Gemmata obscuriglobus: one gene and its partner. The protein of the gene in region 2 interacts with the protein of the main gene of each other region in a pairwise test. Links are inferred from orthologs where the notes say so. Each region holds a gene or a part of one and is shown on either strand. Other genes may lie near its edges.

The links.
Region 1: the proteins of def (region 2) and GobsT_RS32365 interact in binary tests that used the Escherichia coli proteins (3 or more experiments, as listed by UniProt). The link is inferred for Gemmata obscuriglobus from one-to-one orthologs.

The regions. Positions count from the first base shown.
Region 1 is NZ_CP042911.1:7,808,464-7,815,943, forward strand. The notes cover bases 1-2,795. They hold GobsT_RS32365 (aspartate-semialdehyde dehydrogenase), read right to left. Parts: upstream 2,008-2,795; coding sequence 994-2,007; downstream 1-993. Other genes in these bases: truA (tRNA pseudouridine(38-40) synthase TruA), read right to left, coding at 1-770; GobsT_RS32370 (M81 family metallopeptidase), read left to right, coding at 2,131-2,795. Also shown: more of GobsT_RS32370, read left to right, coding at 2,796-3,597; GobsT_RS32375 (DUF1559 domain-containing protein), read left to right, coding at 3,848-4,879; GobsT_RS32380 (TolB-like translocation protein), read left to right, coding at 5,011-6,912; GobsT_RS32385 (RNA polymerase sigma factor), read left to right, coding at 7,025-7,480.
Region 2 is NZ_CP042911.1:8,601,697-8,609,148, forward strand. What follows is about bases 2,780-5,546. They hold def (peptide deformylase), read left to right. Parts: upstream 2,780-3,769; coding sequence 3,770-4,324; downstream 4,325-5,546. Other genes in these bases: GobsT_RS35725 (aminotransferase class I/II-fold pyridoxal phosphate-dependent enzyme), read left to right, coding at 2,780-3,184; GobsT_RS35730 (DMT family transporter), read left to right, coding at 3,254-3,580; fmt (methionyl-tRNA formyltransferase), read left to right, coding at 4,423-5,430; GobsT_RS35745 (transcription antitermination factor NusB), read left to right, coding at 5,427-5,546. In the rest of the region: GobsT_RS35710 (DUF503 domain-containing protein), read left to right, coding at 1-8; 30S ribosome-binding factor RbfA, read left to right, coding at 348-839; GobsT_RS35720 (endonuclease III domain-containing protein), read left to right, coding at 912-1,718; more of GobsT_RS35725, read left to right, coding at 1,931-2,779; more of GobsT_RS35745, read left to right, coding at 5,547-6,824; GobsT_RS35750 (hypothetical protein), read left to right, coding at 6,910-7,452. UniProt on the Escherichia coli protein: Removes the formyl group from the N-terminal Met of newly synthesized proteins. Requires at least a dipeptide for an efficient rate of reaction. N-terminal L-methionine is a prerequisite for activity but the enzyme has broad specificity at other positions.

The DNA of each region.
Region 1 (7,480 bases), 800 kb from region 2 along the record:
TCCCCTGGCGCCGGGCGATCGGCGCCGGATTCCGGGTAGGTCACGCGCATCAGGAACAGCCCTTCCGGCGGCGCGGTGGGGCCGGCGAGTCGGCGGTCCATCGCGTGGAGCACGTCGGCGATCTGCGTTTCGGGCCAGAACCCGCGGCCGACCTGCACCAGACTCCCGGCGATCGCGCGCACCATGTTGTAGAGGAAGCCGTTCGCCTCCACGTCGATCCAGATGCACTCGCCGAACCGGTTCACGCTCAGGTGCGTGATGGTCCGCACGCTGGTGAGCCGGTTCGGCCACTCCGTCTCGAAGCAGCGGAAGTCGTGGCGCCCCACCAGGCACCGGGACGCCCGCGCCATGGCTTCGGCGTTCAGGTGCTGGCGGACGAACCACGCGTACTTCCGCAAGAACGGGTCTTGCAGCCGGCCGTCCTGCACGACGTAGCGGTACATCTTCCGCACCGCGTCCTTGTTCGCGCAGAAGCTCTGCGGGGCCTCGGTCACCTCGCGCACGCCGACGTCTTCGGGCAGCTTCGCGTTGATCGCCTTCAGCAGCACCGCGCACGAGAGTTTGGACGCGGTGTACACGTTCGCGACCTGGCCGACCGCGTGGACGCCCGAGTCCGTGCGCCCGCTACAGTTCAGGCGCACGCGCGGCTCGCGCGTGATCTCCGCGATGGCTTTTTCGACGGTCTCTTGAACCGTGCGCCGGCCGGGCTGCGTCTGCCAGCCGAAGAAGTCGGTCCCGTCGTAGCGGATGATGAGTTTGAGGTTACGCATTCAAGAGATTTCACCGCAGAGGGCACGAGAGGGCGCGGAGAGAAGACCAAGGACTTCCGGGTCAAAAGTCGTCAGTCAGCAAGTCGTAAAGTCACAAGCCATTATTAAAACTGGGTTTGTGGCTTTATAACTTTCTGATGATCGGGCTTTTGACCCGAAGTCCTTGGTCTTCTCTCCGCGCCCTCTCGTGCCCTCTGCGGTGAACACTGCTTTTTCTGTTCGGCTACTTCACAATGCCGCGCTTGACCAGCTCCTCGGCGCACTGCACCGCGTTGCTGGCCGCGCCCTTGCGGAGGTTGTCGGCGACCACCCACAGGCACAGCGCGTTCGGGTTGCTCGGGTCCTGCCGCACGCGGCCCACGAACGTGTGGTCGCTCCCCTCGGCGTGGATGGGCTGCGGGAACCGCCCGTCCACGACCTCGTCCATGAACACCACGCCCGGGGCCTTCGCCAGCGCCGCCTTGGCGTCGGCGACGGAAACGGGGCGGGCGAACTCGACCGTCACTGCCTCGCTGTGGGCCACCTTCACCGGCACGCGGACGCACGTCGGGCAGACCCCGATGGTCTGGTCGCCGAGGATCTTCCGCGTCTCGTTGATGACCTTGTTTTCTTCTTCCGTGAACCCGTTCGGGTCGAGCGTCCAGTCGAGGGTGACCACGTTCCCCGCGAGCTGCGCCCGGTGCGCCGTCGGCGCGGGCACCGGCTGGCCCGCGGCCCAGGCGCTCGCCTGCGCCGCGAAGTCCGCGAGCCCCTTGGCGCCCTTACCGGACGAGGACTGGTAGGTCGCCACCACCACGCGCCGCACCGGCGCGAGGTCGTGCAGCGGCTTCAGCGCCACGCACAGCGGGATGGCGACGCAGTTCGGGTTCGCGACGATCCCCTTCTTCGCGTTGTGCAGCTCGTGCGCGTTGACCTCCGGCACCACCAGCGGGCAGTCCGGGTCCATGCGCCACGCCGACGAGTTGTCCACCACGATCGCGCCGGCCTTCGCCGCGATCGGGGAGAACTCCTTGCTGATCGAACTCGGGGTGCTGCTCAGGACGATCTGCACGCCCTCGAACGCCTCGGCCCGGATCGCCTCGACCGGGTACGGTTTGCCCGCGAACTCGACGGTTTTGCCCGCGCTTTTCTCGGACGCCAGGAATTTGATCGATTTGACCGGGAAGCTGCGCTCCGCGAGCACCTTCCGGATCAGATCGCCCACGGCACCGGTTGCGCCGACCACCGCCACGTTCACAGGCACTGGAGCACCTCAGTAATTGGAGAAGTGAGGGACGCCGCCCTCACAGAAACCATATGAAATCTCGTGAACAGCGGGCGCGGTATTGGCGCCCGGCCCGTGGGACGGCGGAGAGACACGATGCGGATCGCGATCGGCGGGTTCATGCACGAGTCGAACACGTTCGCCCCACTCCCCACGGACCTGTCGCGGTTCCGCGACGGCAGCCTCACGTACGGCGACGCCGTGATCCCGAGCTGGCAGGAGGCGCACCACGAGATCGGCGGGTTCATCGAAGGGGGGCGGCGGTTCGGGTTCACCCCGGTGCCGGTCGCGATGGCGTGGGCCACCCCGGCCGGCCCGGTGAGCGACGAGTTCTTCGACCACTTCACCGACGCCCTCGTGACCGGGTTCCGGCTCGCCCGGGCGCAGGGCGTGCTGCTCGCCCTGCACGGGGCGATGGTCACGCCCAGACACCCCGATGCGGACACCGAGGTGCTGCGCCGGGTTCGCGCCGCGCTCGGGCCGAGCGTGCCCCTGGTGGTCACGCTCGACTTCCACGCGAACGTCTCGCCGCAGATGGCCGAAGCGGCCGACGCGCTCGTCGGCTACCAGACGTACCCGCACGTGGACCAGCGGCAGCGCGGGGTGGCCGCGGCCGAACTGGTCGCGCGGGCGGTGGGCAAGGCGGTCCGCCCGGTGTGCCACGTCGCGAAGCCGCCGATGCTGCTGAACCTGCTGGGGCAGGACACGGCCCGCGAGCCGATGGCCGGGCTGATGCGGATGGCCCGCGCGATGGAGCAGCAGCCCGGCGTCCTCTCGGTGAGCCTGATGGCCGGGTTCCCCTACGCGGACGTGCCCGAGATGGGCGCCAGCGTGATCGTGGTGGCCGACGGGGACCGGACCCGCGCGAAAGCGGCCGCCGACGAGCTGGCGAACGCGATGTGGGCGGTGCGCGAGCGGCTCAACGTGCCGTGCCCGGCCCCCGAAGAGGCGGTGCGCCAGGCGCTGGCGTGTACGCACCTGCCGGCGCTGCTGATCGACCTCGGGGACAACATCGGCGGCGGGTCGGCCGGCGACGGGACCGTGCTCCTCGCGGAACTGCTCAAGCAGCGGGCGAAAGGCTTCGTGGTGACGCTTCACGCGCCGTCGGCGGTGGCGCAGGCCAAGGACGCCGGTGTGGGCGGGCGGGTGGAGGTGAAGGTGGGCGGCAGCACCGGCGCGCTGCACGGGCCGCCGCTGACCGTGCGCGGCACGGTGCGCTCGCTGCACGAGGGACGCTGGGTGGAGGTGGAGCCGCGCCACGGCGGGAAGCGGCAGAACGACCAGGGCCACACCGCGGTCATCGACCTCGCGGACGGGAACCTGCTCGTGGTGAACACGCTCCGCACCCCGCCGTTCAGCCTGGGGCAGCTCACCTCGCTCGGGATCGACCCGAAGCACGTGCGGGTGATCGTCTTGAAGGCGGCCGTCGCGTACAAGGCCGCGTACGCCCCGATCGGCGGAACCATTATCGAGGTGGACACGCCGGGCCTGACCGCGATCAACGCGGCCCGGTTCGAGTACAAACACATTAAGCGGCCGATGTACCCGCTCGACGCGAGCTGACCGTGCGAACGACTTCACCGGCAGGCAACGACAGGAGACATGCGTGCGCAGCACAGGCGGCACGCATCGTATTTATTGTATTGCGCGAAATCTGGCGTCGCACGCATCCGGCAGGCGGGTGCGGAACGCGGTTCGCATATTTTTCACGTTGTTTTCAACGTTTCAAACAGGTATTATATATACTCAATCGGCTCTTTTTGTTCGTTTCTTGTAACTGTTCCTCACTCTCCACACTTCTGAGGTCCGTTCTATGCGCCCGAACTTTATTCGCCGAAGGTCCGCCTTCACACTGATCGAACTGCTGGTGGTGATCGCCATCATTGCGATCCTCATCGGCCTGCTGCTGCCCGCCGTGCAGAAGGTGCGCGAGGCCGCCGCCCGGATGAGCTGCCAGAACAACCTCAAGCAGCTCGCGCTCGCCTGTCACTCGTACTCGGACACCGCCGGCGGCCTGCCCCCGGCCATGATCAACAATGCAGCCGTGTACGCCGACCAGAACGCGTCGTGCAAGCCGAGCGACACGCGGTGGGGGCCGAACTGGATCGTGTTCATCCTCCCGAACTTCGAGCAGGGCAACCTGCTCACCCAGGCGGTGACCGCGAGCGTCAACTCCCACACCTCGGGCTTGACCACTGACAGCAACTGGCGGGCGATCGGCGGGACGACGATCAAGACCCTCCTGTGCCCGTCCGACGGGTCCAACCAGACGGCCTCGAACGGGACGATCAGCACCGGCCCGACCGGCGGGTGGGCGCGCGGGAACTACGCGGCCAACTGCGGCCCGCAGTGGTTCTACTACACCCTGAACGGGAGCTCCTCGTCCGACAACTACAACCTGAGCGGCCAGGGGCCGTTCACCGTTGTGACCGGCAGCCGGAAGAGCATGAAGATCGAGCAGATCGGCGACGGCAGCTCCAACACCGTCCTGCTCTCCGAGGTCCGCTCGGGGGTCGTCTCGGGCGACCCGCGGGGCACCTGGGCCGTCGGCTTCCCGGGCTCCAGCGTGATCGCCGGGCACGGCGTCGGCGACTGCCTGGCGCCCAACTACAACATCGGCAACGCGGACGACGTGCAGGGGTGCAAGACGGACAACCCGGGCGGCATGAGCTGCTGGGAGACGTGCGGCGCCAGCACCCAGGCGACCGCCCGGTCGCGCCACACGGGCGGCGTGAACTGCGCGATGGGCGACGGCGGCGTTCGGTTCGTTACCAACTCGATCGACCCGCGAGACTGGTACCTCATCAACTCCGCGAGCGACGGGCAGCCGGTCCCCAACTTCTGATCCGCGTTGAGGCGAGCGGATACTTCGTGACACCTGAACCGGGACCTGTGTCCCGGTTCCTTTCTTTTCTGGTGCCGCCGGGTGTGGCCGTTCCGCCACTTGGTCCCGGCCACCCGAGCGAAGGGCGCATCATGGTCGCCGGTCTCTCCCGCCGTCGAACTCGGCTGCTCGTCGGCGTCAGCGTTGCCGCTGTTGCGGGGCTCGTCGCGGTCGGCTTCTATCTCGCCACGCGAGGGGTCGCTGAAGCACCGGACCTGCGCCGTTTCGTCCGGGCGAAGCCGCCGGTCCCGGTGGTGTTCACCTCCCGGACCGACCCGAGCAGTTTCGCCGCCGCCGCCCCCGAGGCGGAGGGCTTCCGTTACCCCGGAACGATCCCCTGGGCGTCGGCGGAAGGGCGGCTCCGGCGCCTGGACCCGAACGGCCGGGTGTACGAACTGACGTGGGGGCGGCCGCTCCCCGACGGGGGAACCCTCATTGACGTGATGAGCCCGACGGTCAGTCCGGACGGGCGGCGCGTGCTGTTCGCCGGCCGACGGGCCGCACCGGACCCCGGACGGTGGCGGATCTATGAGGTCGAACTGAACGGCGACAACCTCCGACAGTTGACCGGTGGCCCGGACGACCCGGGGTGCGTTTCCAACCCGCCGATGCGGTTCGCCGCCGATGGCGGTGTGCTCCCCGAGGACGAGCGGCGGCGGTTGGATTACGACGACATCGACCCCGCCGACCGCGGGGACGGTGGGCTGTTGTTCGCCTCCAGCCGGCTCCCGGACCTCGGCCGCGGGCACGCCCGGCGAGCGACCCAGATTTGGCACCGCCCGCCGGGCGACGCCGCCCCGCACCCGATCACCGCCAACCGGAACAACGACCGCTGGCCGTTCCCGACGTCCGAGGGGGCCATCTTGTTCAGCCTCTGGAGTCGGAACCAGGAGGCGGTGACGGCCGACGAACGGGACATCCAGCCCGTCTCGCCCGGGCGGGCGTTCGCGACGGCCGCGACCGACGTTTGGGTCGGGGCGCGGACGTACACGGACACGGCGCAATTCGGCTACGCCGTCAAGATCCCGCACCCCGTCTGGCGGCCGCGCCCCACCTTCAACAACCGTGTCGTTTTCATGACCGACTCCCCGACGGCCGGTCGGTATCGGATCGCGCAGGCGGATTGGGGGTATTTGCGGAACGCGCCGAGCGCGCTGCCCGCGGGCGAGCGGATGCCCCGCCAGTCCGGGGGCGCGTTCGAGTTCGGCCCGGACCGCGGTCCGGACGGGCGGCCCCTCTCGGCCGCGACGCCGAGCCCCTGCCCGCCGGACGGGGTGCTGTTTTCCGGCGCCGCGCACGACCCGGACCGCGCCCCGCTCCCGGGGAGCTACGGACTGTACCTGGTGTCGCACGCCTGGGAGTCCGGCGACGGGGGCGCGGGGGAACTGCTGTTCGACGACCCCGGCTACGTCGATGCGGAACCGGTTGCGGCGTACCCGCGGGTCACGCGGACGCATTTCCCCGAACTGGCCCCGGCCGACACCTCGAACATGCCGGCGTTCCTCTCGCTGCCCGGCCGGCGGTACAGCGGCCCGCTCGGTCTCGTCCAGAACAACGCGATCCTGCTGGAGGTCAACACCCCGTTCCCGGGCCAGACCACCGACACCGGAAAGCGGTCGGTATCGGTGCCCCCGACCGGCATCAAACAGATCGCCTTTTACGCTTCCCACCGCGACCGGTTCGATGACCCTCACCTCCCGCGCGTTCCGGGGCGCTGGGAGAAACTCTTTACCACAGAAGTGCAGTGGGGGGATTTCAAGACGTGGGTTCCCGCGGACCCCAGCGCCCCGACCGTGCTCGCCGGGCTGGGGGCCGACGGGAAAGTCTTCCGGTGGTCGTCCGGGGTAACCGACTCCGAGGGCCGGTCCGCCTCGTTTTACGCCCTGGCCGGGGACCATTACAGCGGGACGAAGGCCGGCAAGTACCACTTCTGCTACGGGTGCCATGTCGGGCACACGTACATCGATATCGACATCGGCGAACGGCTGAAGTGAGCGGCGCGCGGGCGTCTGCAAAGCGGTACTGTTCGCCCCGCCCGCTCCGCAGAGAGAAGCATTTCCGAATTCCCGCGAAGGATTCACGCCGCGCGGGGACAATATCCCCTCAATGAGCACGGCCGACGCTGGGCACGAGCGGGCGATTCGCGACGCGGTGCTGGCCGGCAGGTCGGACGCGTGGCACGGGTGGTTCGACGCGCACTACGCCCCCCTCGCGCGCTACGCGCGGTGGCGGTGCGGCGGGCTGCCCGACCTCACCGACGACGTGATCCAGGAAACGTGGCTCACCGCCGTGCGCCGGGTGCGCGACTTCGACCCCGCGAAGGGGAGCTTCTTCGACTGGCTGTGCGGGATTGCGTCCAACGCCGCCCGCAGCGCGGTCCGCTCGCGCTACCGCCGCACGGCCCGGGTTCGTGCCCTCCAACCGGCCGATGACAGGGCCGCGCCGGACGAGGGCGGGGCGGTCGAACGGGCCGAGCGCGTCGCCCTCGCGCTCGCCGAACTGCCCGAGCGGTACGAGGCCGTGCTCCGGGCCAAGTACCTCGATCAGCAAGCGGTCGCGGAC
Region 2 (7,452 bases):
TGGTTTAGCCGCGAGGTTGCCGTGACCCGACCGTGCCCGTTTTGCCGCGCCCAACTCGTGACCGTGGGCAGCGGATACTGTCCGAACTGCGCTCGGCTTGATGTCGCTCGCTCGTGGAGAAAGTGGCACGGTCCTGCGTACTTGGTATCGGCATCCTTGTGGTTGCTGAGTTTGGTATTCTGGCTGTTACTCTACTTCGATCTGTTCAGCCAGGACGGTCAGAGCCGGATTGATATGTCGGGCTGTGTCGCGGTTCTTTCCGGTGTCAATTTGCTGCTTTTTATCAAAAAATTCCGCGACTGGCACGCAGGATTGAATTCATCTGCCACGAGGTCTGAACAACCCGAATGAAATCGCACCGGTTAGCACGCGTGTCGGAGGTGGTCCGCGAGACGGCGGCCAACGCCATCCTGTTCGAGATCAAAGACCCGCGGGTCAAGAACGTGACGGTCACGCGCGCGGAGGTGTCGGCCGACCTTCAGCACGCGAAGGTGTTCGTCTCGGTGATGGGGAGCGAGAAGGAGCAGTCGCTGACCATGCACGGGCTGAAGAGCGCCGCGGCCTACGTGCAGACGAAGATCGCCGACCGGCTCACGTCGCGGTACGTCCCCCACGTCACGTTCATCCTGGACGAGGGGGTGAAGAAGAGCATCGAGATCGCCCGGATTATCCGCGAGGAGAACGAGCGGCTCGAAGCCGATCGCGGCGCGGCCCAGACGCCCCCTGAAGGGGAGCCGGGGGGCGACTCGCCCGAGAGCGATCCCGAATCGACGGACGAAGCCGAGCACGGACAAACGACCGAAGCCGCCGAAGGAACGACGGACCGCCCGAAACCGTAGCCGCGGCGCGGGCCGCGCCCGCTTCGCAGCAGTCCCCACGGGCGAACGCCAACGGAACCGGAGTCCCACCGCATGCCGGCCATCACGAACAAGCAGCAGCTCCTGACGCAGGCGCAGGCGGCCCTCAAGAAGAGGTACCCGCTCCCCACCCCCGAGCCGCGCGAGCCGCGCCTGTTGCTCGATGAACTCATCTTCGCCATCTGCCGAGAAGGCAGCACCACCGAGGACGCGGAAGAGGCCTACGCGCGCATCCGGAAGGTCTTCGTGGACTGGAACGAGATCCGCGTCAGCACGGTTCAGGAGGTCGCCGACGCGCTGCGGCCGCTGCCCAACCCGGGGCCGCGCGCGGGGTGGATCATCGGCGTGCTGCACGCCGTGTTCGAGATGAACTACTCCTACGACCTCGGCGACATGGAGAAGAAGGGGCTCAAGAACGCGGCCAAGCAGATCTCCCGCTACTTCAACGCCAAGGACCTCGAAACGAAGGGGCTCAAGCAGGCCGCGAAGCAGATCGAGCGGTTCAAGCGGGTGAACGACTTCGCGGTGGCGTGGGTGGTCCAGCGGTCCCTCGGCGGGCACGCGATCCCCCTGGACGGCCCGACCTTTCGCGTGCTCCGGCGGCTCAATGTGGTCGAGGAGGCCGAGGCCGAGGACATGGAGTCGCTCCGCGGCGGCATCGAGCACGTGATCCCGAAGGCGCGTGGCGAGGAGTTCACGGAGCTGATGAGTATCCACGCCAAGGAGACCTGCATCGAGAAGACCCCGCTGTGCGGCCAGTGTGTGCTCAAGGGCGAGTGCCCCACCGGGATCGAACTCTTGTCGAAGAAGTCCGACAAAGACAAAGAGAAGGCCGAGCCGAAGCCGAAGAAGTCGCGCTGAGCCCGTTTTCTAACGAACCGGGGGCTCATGCCCCCGTCCGCCGACACGTCACGTTTTGCCGCTCCTTTTCTCCACTTCTCCCAATCTAACTGGCGCAAGCTCGGGTCATGGCCTCGTCTGCCCGATGAGGACGGGCCGCACAAATTGCTCAACCCGCACGGCCCTCATGGCCGATCAAGCCTGTTGCCAGCCGCCTAATCCGTCGAGGCTCTATGACGTCCGCGCCGCTCGATCGGCTCGTGGGATCGCTCGCGGGGACCGGAATGACCCGGTTCTTCCGCCGCATGTTCGACGACTACCCCGACCTCCTGATGAAGGACCTGACGGTCGAGGCCGTGAACCCCGACCGCACGATCAAGCTCGGCGGGCGGTGGGTCACCAACTTCGGTTCCGACAGTTTTCTGGGCCTGGACCAAGACCTGCGCGTGTGTGCCGCGCTCGAACGGGGCGTGCGGACGTGGGGCACGCACAACGGCACTTCGCGCGCCTTCTCCAGCGCCGAACCGAACGTTCGTGCCGAGCGTAAACTCGCCGAGTGGCTCGGCACGGAAGCGGCGCTCATCTACCCGTCCGTCACACTCGCGAACGTGGGGGCGCTGCCGGCGCTCGTCACGCGGCAGGACGTGTTGGTCGCGGACCAGTTCGCGCACAACTCCATTGACGAGGGATTGAAGCTCGCAAAGGCTCGCGGGGTGCGGACGGCGAAGTTCGAGCACAACTCGCCCGCGGCGCTTGAAGAAACGCTCCGGGGCTTGCAGCCGTTCCGGCACGCGGTGGTAGCAGTGGACGGCGTGTACAGCATGAGCGGCGAACTCCCGCCGCTTCAGGAGTTCGACCGCATTTGCCGGGCGCACAACGCGTGCTTGTACGTGGACGACGCGCACGCGAGCGGGGTGCTCGGCGAGCACGGTCGCGGTACGGTGCTGGCCTCGCTCGGGCACTACGACAACGTGCTGACGGTGGGCTCACTGTCGAAGGGCTTCTCCTGTCTGGGCGGGTTCGTCGCCGGTTCACAAGCGGCTGTTGACGTGCTCAAACTACGCTCGAACTCGTTGATTTTCGGTGGCCCGGTGCCGCCGCCGTATCTCGAAGCGGTTTGCGCCGTCGTCGACATTCTGATGTCGCCCGAATATCCGGCGCTACGGGCCAGACTCGACGCGAACGTGCGCAAGCTCGCCCAGGGTGCCGCGCGAAGAGGGTTCACCGTACTGGGCGGGTTGGTGCCGATCGTGTCGGTGCTGATCGGCGGCGAGGAGGCGACCCTGAAGGCCGGGCGGTTCCTGTACGAACAGGGCTATTACGCACAGTCCGTCGTGTTCCCGGCGGTGCCGCACGGGCACGGGGTGTTGCGGATGCAGGTCAACGCGAACCACACACCGGCACAGGTCGATGGGCTGCTCGACGCACTCACCGCCCTGGCAGCCGGGACCGCAGTTCCCGAACCGGCGACCGCGGCTGCGGCATGATTTCCCCGTGCTTGTAGGGTCAGACTGGTATCAGACGAGGAGCCAAGGAGTGCTACGCGCAACCGAATGATGCACTGGCTCTATCTGATCCTCGCGGGCTGCTGCGAGTGCGGGTTCACCACCTGCCTGAAGCTCTCCGAAGGGCTGACCAAGCTCGGCTGGGCGCTCGCATTCGTGTTGCTGTCGATCATCAGCTTCGGGCTGCTCACGCTCGCGGCTCAGAAGATCTCGCTCGGCACGGCCTACGCCGTGTGGACCGGTATCGGCGCGGCCGGCACTGCGATCATCGGGATCGTGTGGTTCAAAGACCCTGCCACGTTCTGGCGGCTGTTCTTTTTGGCCGGCCTGATCGGCTGCATCATCGGGCTGAAAATCGTCTCGCCAGAAAAAGAGTGAGGGATCGGCCGCAACGAGGCCCCAAAAGTGGGGGGCGCGGAGTCGGGGGCGTTTGTTCCTGCCTTCAGGCTCGGTTCCACCCACTTTGGGGCCTTTCCTGCGGTCATTTTCCGACGTCCCGCCGCCCGAACCGCTTCTGCTATAATCACATTCAACGTCCCGAGAATCGAAGCTCAACGAGCAGGTGAAATGAAGATCGTGAGGTACCCGCACCCGGCACTGCGGGCGAAAGCCAAACCGGTGATCGCCATCGACGCGGACGTGCAGAAGGCTGCGGCGCAGATGGTCGAGCTGATGTACCGGAGCGAGGGCCTGGGGCTGGCCGCGCCTCAGGTGACGCTCGATTACCAGATGATCGTGTTGAACCCGCTGGGCGAGGCCGACCAACCGGACCAGGAGGTCGTTGCGATCAACCCGGTCATCGTCGAGGCGAAGGGCTCCACGATCAACGACCGCGAGGGGTGCCTGAGTTTCCCCGGGCTGTACCAAAACGTGCGCCGGTACAAGACCGTGACGGTCAAGTTCTATAACCTGAAGGGCGAACTGGTTCAAACAACGGCGCACGACCTTGCGGCCCGTGTGTGGCAGCACGAGATCGACCACCTTCAGGGCACGCTGTTTATTGACAAGATGGGGTCGCTCGGCCTGTCACGCAGCCAGAAGGATCTGGAGAAGTTCATCTCGGACTTCGAGAAAGACAAGAAGAAGGGCGATCTGCCCCCGGACATGGTCCAGGCGCTGTGACGTTCGGCCCGTAATCGGTTGTCAGCTATCAGTCAGCGCTGACAGCACCGGCCACTCGCTCCGCTGACTGACCCCGCCCGCCGAGAACCGACAACTTCATGCGCATCGTGATGATGGGGACGGGTACGTTCGCCGAGCCGACGTTCGAGGCGCTGATCGCGGCGTTCGGTGCGGACGTGGTGGGGCTGGTGACGCAACCGGAGCGCGACACCGGCAACAAGCGCGGCAGCACGCGCCAGACCGGCAAGGGTATGGCGAACATCGCCCGCGCGGCGAACATCCCGGTCGCTCAACCCGAGAGCATCAACACACCCGAAGGGCTAACACAACTTCAGGCGATGGCGCCCGACCTGCTCGTGGTTGCGGCATACGGGCAGATCCTGTCGAAGGACGTCATCAACGCACCGACCCGCGGCATCATCAACGTTCACGCCTCGCTGCTGCCGAAGTACCGCGGGGCCGCGCCCGTCGCCTATGCGATCCTCGGGGGCGAAGCCCGAACCGGCGTGACCATCATCAAGGTGACGCCCGGGCTCGACTCCGGCGACATGGTCCTTCAGGAATCGCTCGACATTCTCCCGACCGATACTACCGGCACGCTGGAAGCTCGCCTCGCAACCCTTGGCGCGGGGATGGCGGTCGAGGCCACGCAGAAGTACGCCGCGGGCGGCCCGGTCGAAGGTGCGAAGCAAGACCCCGCGCTAGTAACGAAAGCGCCGAAGATCAAGAAGGAGTTCGGGCTCATCGACTGGACGAAACCGGCGGGCTACGTCGAGCGGTTCGTGCGTGCGATGCAGCCGTGGCCGACCGCGTACACGTTCCTGCACCGCCCCGGTAAGGAGCCGATGCGGGTGATCGTGAGTAAAGTCGCGTGCGGTGCGATGTGCCCGTGTGGCCCCAACCGCCCCGCGACGGGGACTGTCAGCGGCAGCAGAAAGGACCCTGTGTCCGGCAACGTGGTCATTAGTGTCTGGGTGGGAGACAACATCTCCATCGACCTTTCCGAACTTCAGCCCGCAGGGAAGAAGAAGATGACCGCGGAGGAGTTCCTTCGTGGTTATCCGATCGTTGAAGGTATGCGGTTCGGACCGGAAGTGCTGTCATGAGTATCACCGCACGACAGGTCGCGGCCGACGTGCTGAACCGGTCCCGGTCGCGCGACGGGTTCGCCGCCGAACTCGTGGACGACGCCGTTAACGCCGCGAACCTCTCTCCGCAGGATCGTCGGTTCGTTACGCAACTGGTGTTCGGGGTGATCCGCCGCGGCGGCACCCTGGACGCGTTGCTCAAGCCGTTCATCCACCTGCCAACGCACGCGGTTCAGGACCGCGTTTGGGATTTGCTGCGTCTCGGGGCGTTCCAGCTTACGTTTCTCACGCACGTTCCGAAGCACGCGGCCGTTCACGAGACCGTCGAACTCGCGGAGCACGTCGGCGCGCCGAAGGCAAAAGGGTTCGTCAACGGCGTGTTGCGCCGGATCGCGGAGCTGACCACCGACGAGTTCACGGACGCGCCTGGGGCCGCTGCGGTGCCGTTCGCGCTGGTCGAAAGCGCCCCGACGCCGTCGGAAGGGGGCGGGAGGGGTTCTTACCGCCGGCTTACCAAACCCGTTCTGCCTGATCCCGCAACCGATCCGGCACCATACTTCGCCGCGGCGTTCTCGTTCCCACAGTGGCTCGCGAACCGCTGGTTGAAGAGGTACGGCGTCGACGAGTGCGTCCGCTTGGGTTTTTGGTTCAATGCCGCACCGCCGCTGTGGGTTCGGGTGAACAAACTGCGCGCGAGCCGCGAGAGCTACCGCATCCAGCTCGCGGCGCAGACGATCGAGGTCGAACCCGGCGAGCACCCGCAGGCGCTGCGGTTTTCGCAGCATCACAGCATCCGCGACCTGCCCGGGTACGCCGAAGGCGACTTCGCGGTGCAGGACCATTCGTCGATGTTGGTGGCGTCCGCGCTGGGTGTCCAGCCCGGGATGCGGATTCTGGACGCCTGCGCCGCGCCGGGCGGGAAGACCACGCACCTGATGGAACTGATGGACGGCCGCGGGCACATCACCGCGTGCGACATCGACCCGAAGCGGCTCGAAACGGTCGCCGCCCTCGCACAGCGGATGCGGCTCACGGGCATCGAAACCGTTCTGCTGAAGGATAATGAGGAGTTCCCCGCGGGGCCGTTCGACGCCGCCCTGGTGGACGTGCCGTGTAGTAATACGGGCGTGATCGGGCGCCGTCCGGAGGTGAGGTGGCGCCTTAAACCGAACGAATTCGAGTACCTCATCCGCCTTCAAACGCGACTGCTGATCCTCGCGGCCGATCGCGTCAAGCCCGGCGGTGCGGTGGTGTACTCCACGTGCAGCATCGAGCCCGACGAGAACGAGGGTGTCGTGAAAGCGGTGCTCCGCGGGATGCGCGGGCTGACGCTCGAAGCGGAACACCACTCGGTCCCGGGGCGGCCGTCCGATGGCGGGTACTGGGCGCGACTTCGGAAGGCGAACGCGTAGCCGGCACGGTTGGCCTTGACGCGGTCCGACCGGGGCGGGTCTACTCTCGGTTCGGGTTCTCGCGATTACCAACCGGAACACGTCTATGGCCACGGACACGGCCCCGCCTTCGCCCGCCCCCGGCGGCGCCCTTGGCCCCGCTCCGCGGGGGGGGCGCGCTCAAACGTCGGCCGCCGACCCCACGACGCACTTGTGGCAGTTGCCGGTGCTGCTGATCGGCGTTGGCGTGTTCGTGTCCGCGTGGCAGGGGTGGCTCCCGGCCGGGCAGAGCGACCCCGCATCCGCGTTCCGGCGCGCCGTCGAGTCACTTCGGGGCAGCTACGAGAAGCACGCCCCCGATCCTGAGGAGCTGAAAGCCAACCTCACCAGGGTGGCGACCGAAATCGACACCTTCCCCGAACACGCTCCGCTCGCCCGGTTCCACCTGGGCAGCGGGTACGTTCGGCTCGCCGAGATCACCCCCGCTCTGGAGGAGTCTCGGGGGTACTGGACGCTCGCCCGGCAGCACTTCGAGCGGGTCGATGAGAACCAGATTCGCGACCCGAATGACGCCCCGCGGCTGTCGTTCCGCAAGGCAAAAGTGCGGGCCGCGGTCGGGCTGCCGGCGGACGCACCGGCGGCCGACCTC